Regions from separate parts of the Afifella sp. H1R genome, predicted to be linked through region 2. Evidence: predicted binding sites of a transcription regulator. Region 2 holds the regulator's gene; the other holds the start of a gene.
What was found. The regulator HrcA, encoded in region 2, represses chaperone genes, less so after heat shock. The targets are predictions, from matches to a motif close to GTTAGCACTCNCNNNNNGNGAGTGCTAAC.

Region 1 (4,395 bases), 550 kb from region 2:
GCAACTATCGGGCCGAGTTCACGTTTCACGACACGGAGAACGCCAAGACGGCGGGGTTCTCGATCCCGCTCGAAATCATCGAAACCGACCAGGAGACCCCGCAATGACACCGAAAACAGCGCTCATCGTCGGTGCAGGGCCCGGGTTGTCGGCGGCGGTCGCGCGCCGTCTTGCCGAACGCGGCACCAGGATCGCCCTCGCTTCGCGCACGATGGAAGCCAACCAGGCGCTCGCAAGCGAACTCGGCGGGCGCGCCTATCGCTGCGACGTCGCCGAAGAAGACCAGGTGGCCGACCTCTTTGAGGCAGTGGAGCGGGATCTCGCGGCACCCGATTTCGTGCTCTTCAATCCGAGCTATCGCAGCAAGGGACCGCTCGTCGAACTCAAACCTCACGACGTGGAAACGTCCCTGAAAGTCACGGCCTACGGCGGTTTCCTCGTCGCGCAGCAGGCGGCGAAGCGGATGATCGAGGCCGGCGGCGGCGCCATTTTCTTCACCGGCGCGTCGGCGAGCGTGAAAGGCTTCGCCCGATCGGCGCCCTTCGCCATGGGCAAATTCGCCCTCCGAGGCCTTGCGCAGTCGATCGCCCGCGAATTGCAGCCGCAGAACATTCACGTGGCGCATTTCATCATCGACGGCGCCATCCGCACGCCGGGGCGCAGCGAAGCCGACGACAAACCGCAATCGCTGCTCGATCCGGATGCGATCGCCCGCTCCTATCTCGGCGTTCTCGATCAGGAGCGCTCCGCCTGGAGCTTCGAGGTGGAGCTACGGCCCTGGCTTGAGAGCTTCTGAATCCGCCTCTCCCGCCGGGGATTCACTCAGCTCGATGTCGACTTTCGTGGGATCGAAAGCGAGATAATGCGCAATGCGCGAGATGGCGGGATAGGGATTCTCGTAAGACCAGGCGATATCCGACACGAACGTTTTGTCCGTCATGAGCGAATAATAGCTCGCGGCACCCTTATGCGGACAAGTCGTGAGTTTGTCCGAACGCTGCATATGCGCCATGCGGACATTGTGGCGCGGAATATAGATGACGTCCGCGCGGTCCCTCTCAGACACGACGACTGCACGAGACGAGCGCGCGAGCAGGAGATCACCGAGGCGAACCCTCACGAGGCCAGAATAGACGCTGAAGCTGATCGGATGCTCTTTGTGCGGCATCGGCATTCCCCCGAGCCGGGCTCGTAATCCGTTCAACCATGCAAATTCAAGTAGAATCTTAGCGAATTTTGGCGCTTGCATAAAAACTTGGCAGGCGGTGACACGTCACCGCCTGCCAGACATCTTGGGCGCGAAGATCCGGCCCGCACAGGCGGGCCCGTGCGTCAGGCGAAAAGCTTGGCTGCGATCTCAGCCACGTGACGGCCCTGAAAGCGGGCGCCTTCCAGCTCGTTGGCGCTCGGCTGGCGCGAGCCGTCCGCATCGGACAAGGTCGAGGCGCCGTAAGGCGAACCGCCGGTGATCTCGTCCATCTTCGTCAGGCCCTGGAACGAATAAGGCAGGCCGACGATGACGAAGCCCTGATGCAGCAGCATCACCTGCGTGGAGGTGATGGTCGTCTCCTGGCCGCCATGCTGGGTGCCCGTGGAGGTGAAGACGGCGCCCACCTTCCCGACGAGCGCGCCCGAGGCCCAGAGCCCGCCGGTCTGATCCCAGAAATTCTTCATCTGCGAGCACATGACGCCATAACGGGTCGGCGTGCCGACGATGACCGCGTCGTAGTCGGCAAGCTCGCCGGGTTCGGCGATCGGATACGGCTGATCCAGAAGATAACCGGACTTTTCCGCGATCTCCTGCGGCACGAGCTCCGGCACACGCTTGACGGTCACGTTGGCGCCGGCGCTCGTGGCGCCTTCGGCAACCGCCTCGGCCATCTGCATCACGTGGCCCCAGCTCGAATAATAAAGCACGAGAATCTTCGCCATATCTCAATCTCCGTTTGGCAATTGCACGGTAGGCCCCTAACTAGGGGGCGACGCTCCTTTCGCCAGACACGATTTCTGGCCCGCATAGCGCCTCTGCGTCGAACGATATCTGGCCTCGCATCCGCACCGGATGTGCGCCGGATTTGAGGCAAAAGGCTTTCGCACTTCGATGCGTTCTCGCCAGTTGACAAGGCCGAGGCCAGCACCTATCTCCCGCTCGCTTAGCACTCACACCTAGAGAGTGCTAACACCAGCAAATCCCCTCATTGGGCGCAGCGCGCCCGCATAAAGGACGCGAGGAAGAAACATGAAGTTCCGCCCTCTGCATGACCGTGTTGTGGTCCGCCGGCTTGAGTCTGAAGAAAAGACCAAGGGTGGCATCATCATTCCGGACACCGCCAAGGAAAAGCCGCAGGAAGGCGAAGTCATCGCCGTCGGCCCTGGCGCGCGTGACGATAACGGCCAGGTGCAGGCCCTCGACGTGAAGGTCGGCGACCGGATCCTGTTCGGTAAGTGGTCCGGCACGGAAGTCAAAATCGATGGCGAAGATCTCCTCATCATGAAGGAGTCCGACATTATGGGCGTCATCGACAGCGAGAGTGTGGCGCAGGCGGCCTAATCGCCGATCGCGCTTTCTAATTTCCCGCAATTCAACAAACAGAGGTTCGCAATATGGCAGCCAAGGACGTGAAATTCTCCGCCGATGCGCGTGAGAAAATGCTGCGTGGCGTCGATATTCTCGCCAACGCCGTGCGCGTAACGCTCGGCCCGAAGGGCCGCAATGTGGTGATCGAGAAGTCGTTCGGCGCTCCGCGCATCACCAAGGACGGCGTCACCGTCGCCAAGGAAATCGAGCTTGATGACAAGTTCGAGAACATGGGCGCGCAGATGGTGCGCGAAGTCGCTTCGAAGACGAACGACATCGCCGGTGACGGCACCACGACCGCGACCGTTCTCGCCCAGTCCATCGTCAAGGAAGGCGCCAAGTCGGTTGCCGCCGGCATGAACCCGATGGACCTGAAGCGCGGCATCGACATGGCCGTCGCCGCGGTCATCAAGGATCTCGAGAGCCGCTCCAAGACGATCGACACGTCTGCGGAAGTCGCTCAGGTCGGCACGATCTCGGCCAATGGCGACAAGGAAGTCGGCCAGATGATCGCCGAGGCGATGCAGAAGGTCGGCAACGAGGGCGTCATCACGGTCGAAGAGGCGAAGAGCCTCGAGACCGAGCTCGAAGTCGTCGAAGGCATGCAGTTCGACCGCGGCTATCTCTCGCCGTACTTCATCACCAACCCCGAGAAGATGGTCACCGAGCTTGAGGATCCGTACATCCTCCTGCACGAGAAGAAGCTCTCGAACCTGCAGGCAATGCTGCCGGTCCTGGAAGCCGTGGTTCAGTCTTCCCGTCCGCTCCTGATCATCGCTGAAGACGTCGAAGGCGAGGCTCTTGCCACGCTCGTCGTCAACAAGCTGCGCGGCGGCCTCAAGGTCGCGGCCGTCAAGGCGCCTGGCTTCGGCGATCGCCGCAAGGCCATGCTGCAGGACATCGCGACGCTCACGGGCGGCACGGTCATCTCTGAAGATCTCGGCATCAAGCTCGAGAACATCACCCTCAACGAGCTCGGCACCGCCAAGAAGGTGACGATCACGAAGGAAGAGACCACGATCGTCGACGGTGCTGGCGACAAGGCCGACATCGAAGCTCGCGTTTCCCAGATCAAGGCGCAGGTCGAGGAGACCACCTCCGATTACGACCGTGAGAAGCTGCAGGAACGCCTGGCGAAGCTCGCCGGCGGTGTTGCGGTCATCCGCGTCGGCGGTGCGACCGAGACCGAGGTGAAGGAGAAGAAGGACCGCGTCGACGACGCCCTCAACGCCACCCGTGCGGCGGTTGAAGAAGGCATCGTTCCGGGCGGCGGCGTCGCTCTCCTGCACGCCAAGCAGGCCGTCACCGGCCTCAGCTCCGACAATCCGGACGTCCAGGCCGGCATCAAGATCATCCTCAAGGCGCTTGAGGCTCCGATCCGCCAGATCGCCTCGAACGCCGGTGTCGATGCTTCCGTGGTCGTTGGCCGCATTCTCGACAAGGGTGAGGCCGATTGGGGCTTCGATGCCCAGATGGAAGAGTACAAGAACCTCGTCCAGGCCGGCATCATCGACCCGACCAAGGTCGTTCGCACCGCTCTTCAGGATGCGGCGTCGATCGGCGGCCTTCTGGTCACCACCGAGGCCATGATCGCCGAGCTTCCGAAGAAGGAAGGCGCTGCTCCGGCCATGCCGGGCGGCGGCATGGGCGGTATGGGCGGCATGGACTTCTAAGGTCCACGACCCTCGCTTTTCGGAAAGGGCGGCTTCGGCCGCCCTTTCTTTTTGCCTGCCACGAAGCGTTCGTTTCGCACCCCACCTTGCCGCGGACGCCCGGCCGCCAAAAGCCTCGGCTCAAAGTCCTGGCCGCAGGCTCAC
Region 2 (4,395 bases):
CGCACGCGGCCATGGGCGCCGGGACCGACGCCGACCCATTCGCCATAGCGCCAGTAGGTGAGGTTGTGACGGCTTTCCGCCCCCGGCCGCGCATGGTTGGAGATTTCGTAGGCCGGCAGGCCTGCGGCAATCATCATCTCCTGCGTCAGCTCGTAGAAATCGGCCGAAGCGTCGGGATCGGGCAACGTGAGCTTGCCGGCCTGATGGAGGGCCGCAAACGGCGTGCCCGGCTCGATCGTCAGCTGATAAAGAGACAGATGATCGGCCGCAAAGCCGATGGCCTCGCCGAGCTCGCGCCGCCAATCCTCAAGCGACTGGTTCGAGCGCGCATAAATGAGGTCGAAGGAGAGGCGTGGAAAGATCTCGCGGGCGAGTTCGACAGCTGCGAGCGCCTCGGCGCGGTTGTGCAGCCGGCCGAGCGCCTTCAGCGACGCGTCGTCGAGGGCCTGCACGCCAAGTGAAACCCGGTTCACACCCTCTTTGCGATAGCCGCGGAAGCGCTCCGCCTCGACGCTCGAAGGATTGGCCTCGAGGGTGATTTCGGCGTTTTCCGCAACCGTCCAGTTCGCGGCGATCGCCTCGAGAAGCGCTGCGACCGTCGCCGGCTCCATCAAGGACGGTGTGCCGCCACCGAAGAAGATGCTCGTCACCCGGCGCCCGCGCGTGCGCTCGGCAAAAAAGCCGAGCTCGCGCCGGAAAGCCGAAACGAAAGCCGCCTGGTCCACCTTCTGGTGCCGCACATGCGAGTTGAAGTCGCAATACGGGCATTTGGCCGCGCAGAAGGGCCAATGCAGATAGATGCCAAATTCCGTCTCCGCGGCCGGGATCATGCAGCATCAGCCTCCGTTGAGACCGAGACAGGCAACGGCGAACGCTTCGAACGCACGCGCCCGATGCGAAAGCGGATTGCGTTCACCGGGCTTCCAGCCGTGTTTTTCTTCCGCACTCATCTCGCCGAAGGTGCGCTCATGGCTCTCCGGCTGAAACATCGGATCGTAACCGAAGCCATGTTCGCCGCGCGGCGGCCACACCAGCGTGCCCTCCACTTTTCCTTCAAAGCTCTCCACCACCCCATCGGGCAAAGCGAGCGCCAGGACGCAGACGAAGGCTCCGCCGCGGGCTTCGGGCGTCACCGCCCCCTGCATCTGAAGCTTTTCCTCGATGTTGCGCATCGCCTGGGCAAAGTCCTTGTCCGGCCCTGCCCAGCGGGCGGAATAGATGCCGGGATCGCCGTTCAGCGCATCGACCGTGAGGCCGGAATCATCGGCAAGTGCGGGAAGGCCCGCGGCGTCGCAGGCGGCGCGTGCCTTCAAAATCGCGTTCTCGGCGAAGGTCGAGCCGGTTTCCTCCGGCTCGATCAGACCGAGATCGGCCGCGGAATGAACCGTGAAGCCGAACGGGTCGAGGAGCGCCCGGATCTCGGCCACCTTGCCGGGATTGTGGCTCGCAACGACGAGAGGTCCGGGCTCCAAGGCCAGTTTCACCATCACTCGACCGCCATCTTCTGCAAATCGACGAGACGACCGATACCTTTGCGCGCCAGGCCCATGAGGGCGATAAGCTCTTCCTCGCTGAAGGGCTTGCCCTCCGCCGTCGCCTGCACTTCGACGAGATTGCCGCTGCCGGTGATGACGAAGTTCGCATCCGTTTCCGCGTCGGAATCTTCCGCATAATCGAGATCGAGCACCGGCTCGCCGCGATAGATGCCGCAAGAGATCGCGGCCACATGGTCGGTGAGGACCGGAGCCTTGACGATGTCGCGGGCGCGCATCCATTCGAGCGCGTCGTGCAGCGCCACCCAGGCACCGGTGATCGCCGCGGTGCGCGTTCCGCCATCGGCCTGGATGACGTCGCAATCGACGGTGATCTGGCGCTCGCCGAGAGCCTTCAGATCGACGACCGCGCGCAGTGAGCGGCCGATCAGGCGTTGGATTTCCATGGTGCGGCCGCCCTGCTTGCCCTGGCTCGCCTCGCGGCGCATGCGATCGCCGGTCGAGCGCGGGAGCATACCATATTCGGCCGTCACCCAGCCGCGGCCACCGCCGCGCAGCCACGGCGGCACCTGCTCGGCAACACTTGCCAGACACATCACCTGCGTGTCGCCGAAGCGAACGAGGCACGATCCTTCCGCATATTTCGAAACCCGGCGCTCAAGCGAGACGGCGCGCATCTCCTCGGCGGCCCGTCGCGATGGGCGCATGAAATCCTCCTTCAAGAATGTGGGCCCTGTTACGCATTCCATCCGCCGACGGCAAGGCGAGTGCCTTGCGTGATGCCCTCGACGAAGCAATATGAGGCATCAAAGGTGCCCCCGGCACCGGGGAATGTCCCATGATGAAATCGGAAATGCTGACAGCCTTGGACGACCGTTCGCGGGAGATCTTTCGGCGCATCGTCGAGAGCTACCTGGAACGCGGTGAACCGGTCGGCTCGCGCAACATCAGCCGCCTTCTGTCGACGGCCTTGTCGCCGGCGTCCGTGCGCAATGTCATGTCGGACCTGGAATCCATGGGTCTCGTCTTTGCGCCGCATACGAGCGCCGGACGCATGCCCACGGAGATGGGCCTCAGGTTCTTCATCGATTCGTTTCTGGAGGTCGGCGGCCTCAGCGACAGCGAGCGGCAGGCGATCGAGAAGCAGGTGCGCACCGGCGATGGCGAAAAGAGCGTCGAATCGCTGCTGACGGAGGCGAGCCAGACCTTGTCGGGCCTGTCGGAAGGCGCCGGCGTGGTCGTTGCCGCCAAACAGGATCTGCGGCTCAAACACATCGAATTCGTGCGCATCGAACAGGATCGGGCGCTCGTCGTTCTCGTCGCCGATGACGGCACGGTGGAAAACCGCGTCGTCACGGTGCCGCGCGGCCTGCCGACCTCGGCCCTGACGGAAGCCTCCAACTATCTCAACGCCCATATCCGCGGGCGCACGCTGGCGGAAGCGCGCGCCGAGCTCGAGCGCAAGCGCGAAGAGCGCCGGCAAGCCATCGACGCCCTGTCGGAGACGATTATTTCGGAGGGGCTGGCGCAATGGTCGGGCCCGGCACAGGAGCCGGCCACCCTCATCGTGCGCGGCCGATCCAAGCTACTGACGGATCTCAGGGCGATCGAGGACCTGGAGCGCATCCGGATCCTCTTCGACGACCTTGAGACCAAGACGGACATCATCCAGCTCCTCAACCTGACGGAAGAAGGCGAAGGAGTGCGCATTTTCATCGGCTCGGAGAACAAATTGTTTTCGCTCTCCGGCTCGTCGCTCGTCGTGGCGCCTTTTCGCGACAGCGGAGAACGCGTCGTGGGGGTGCTCGGCGTGATCGGCCCGACGCGACTGAACTATGCTCGCGTCATTCCCGTGGTCGATTACACGGCGCAGCTGATGACCCAGCTCATTCGCCGCTGAGAATGCGTGATTAGACATAGGTTGCGGGCGTGCGGGTTGATTTTCCCCGTGTGAGCCCTGATATGCCGCTCGACTTGAGATCACCTACGAGAGATCGAAGCTTCGCGATGGATACCGAAAAGCGTAACACCGAAACCAACGAAGCGCCGAGACAGGACAACGAGCCGCCGCTTGGCGCTGGCGCCGAATTTGCTATGGACGCCGCAGAGGCAGACGCCGCCGCGCAGGCCGCCGAGGACGCCGCCGCACAGGAGAGTGTGGAAGAGCTGATCGCCCGGCTGGAGGCGGAGAAATCCGACCTCACGGACCGGCTTTTGCGGGCTGCCGCCGAGGCGGAGAATCTTCGCCGCCGCGCCGCCCGCGACGTGCAGGACGCGCGCCGCTATGCCATGACCAAATTCGCGACCGACATGCTGCAGGTCGGCGACAATCTGCGCCGTGCGCTGGGTGCCGTCGACGAAAAGGCCTGGGGCACGGAAGATCCGGAGCTGAAGGCGCTGCTCGAAGGCGTGCAGATGACGGCGCGCGAGCTCGACCGCATTCTGGAGCGCCATGAGGTCGTGATGATCCCGGCGATGGGCGAACGGTTCGATCCGCATCGCCATCAGGCGATGTTCGAGGTCCCGGATCCGAGCGTGCCGGCCGGCACCATCGTGCAGGTGGCCCAGGACGGCTACATGATCGGCGACCGGGTTCTGCGCGCGGCCCTCGTCGGCGTCGCCAAAGGCGGACCGACCCCGGACAAGGCCGCCAATCAGGCGCCGAAGCCAGAGGCGCAGTAAGCGCCACTGCCACCGGATTTGACCAATGCGCCTCCTCGCAAGAGGGGGCGTTTTTCTTTGTGCAGCGTCAGGTGCCGCGGCGCACGCTCGGCAGTGTTGCCGGCCGAAAGGCCTGCACAAATCCTTGCCCGGCACGCTGAAGGCTTGACCCGCCGCCGGCTTTCCTGCCTTTCGGGAGGCGGAGGCGACATGGACGATCAAGCAGCACTTTTTTCCATCA

Region 1: groES (co-chaperone GroES) is a predicted target of HrcA. The motif match lies at 2,153-2,181, and genes of this name have one in related genera.

The regions. Positions count from the first base shown of each region.
Region 1 covers NZ_JAKEDY010000002.1:153,235-157,629, forward strand. The annotation lists gene L0F51_RS12370 (hypothetical protein) at 1-107, shown strand, start outside; gene L0F51_RS12375 (SDR family oxidoreductase) at 104-796, shown strand; gene L0F51_RS12380 (DUF427 domain-containing protein) at 770-1,168, opposite strand; gene wrbA (NAD(P)H:quinone oxidoreductase) at 1,333-1,932, opposite strand; gene groES (co-chaperone GroES) at 2,240-2,551, shown strand; gene groL (chaperonin GroEL) at 2,605-4,251, shown strand; gene L0F51_RS12400 (hypothetical protein) at 4,372-4,395, opposite strand, start outside.
Region 2 covers NZ_JAKEDY010000002.1:701,417-705,811, forward strand. The annotation lists gene hemW (radical SAM family heme chaperone HemW) at 1-830, opposite strand, end outside; gene rdgB (RdgB/HAM1 family non-canonical purine NTP pyrophosphatase) at 837-1,487, opposite strand; gene rph (ribonuclease PH) at 1,487-2,200, opposite strand; gene hrcA (heat-inducible transcriptional repressor HrcA) at 2,332-3,393, shown strand; gene grpE (nucleotide exchange factor GrpE) at 3,501-4,175, shown strand; gene pyrE (orotate phosphoribosyltransferase) at 4,365-4,395, shown strand, end outside.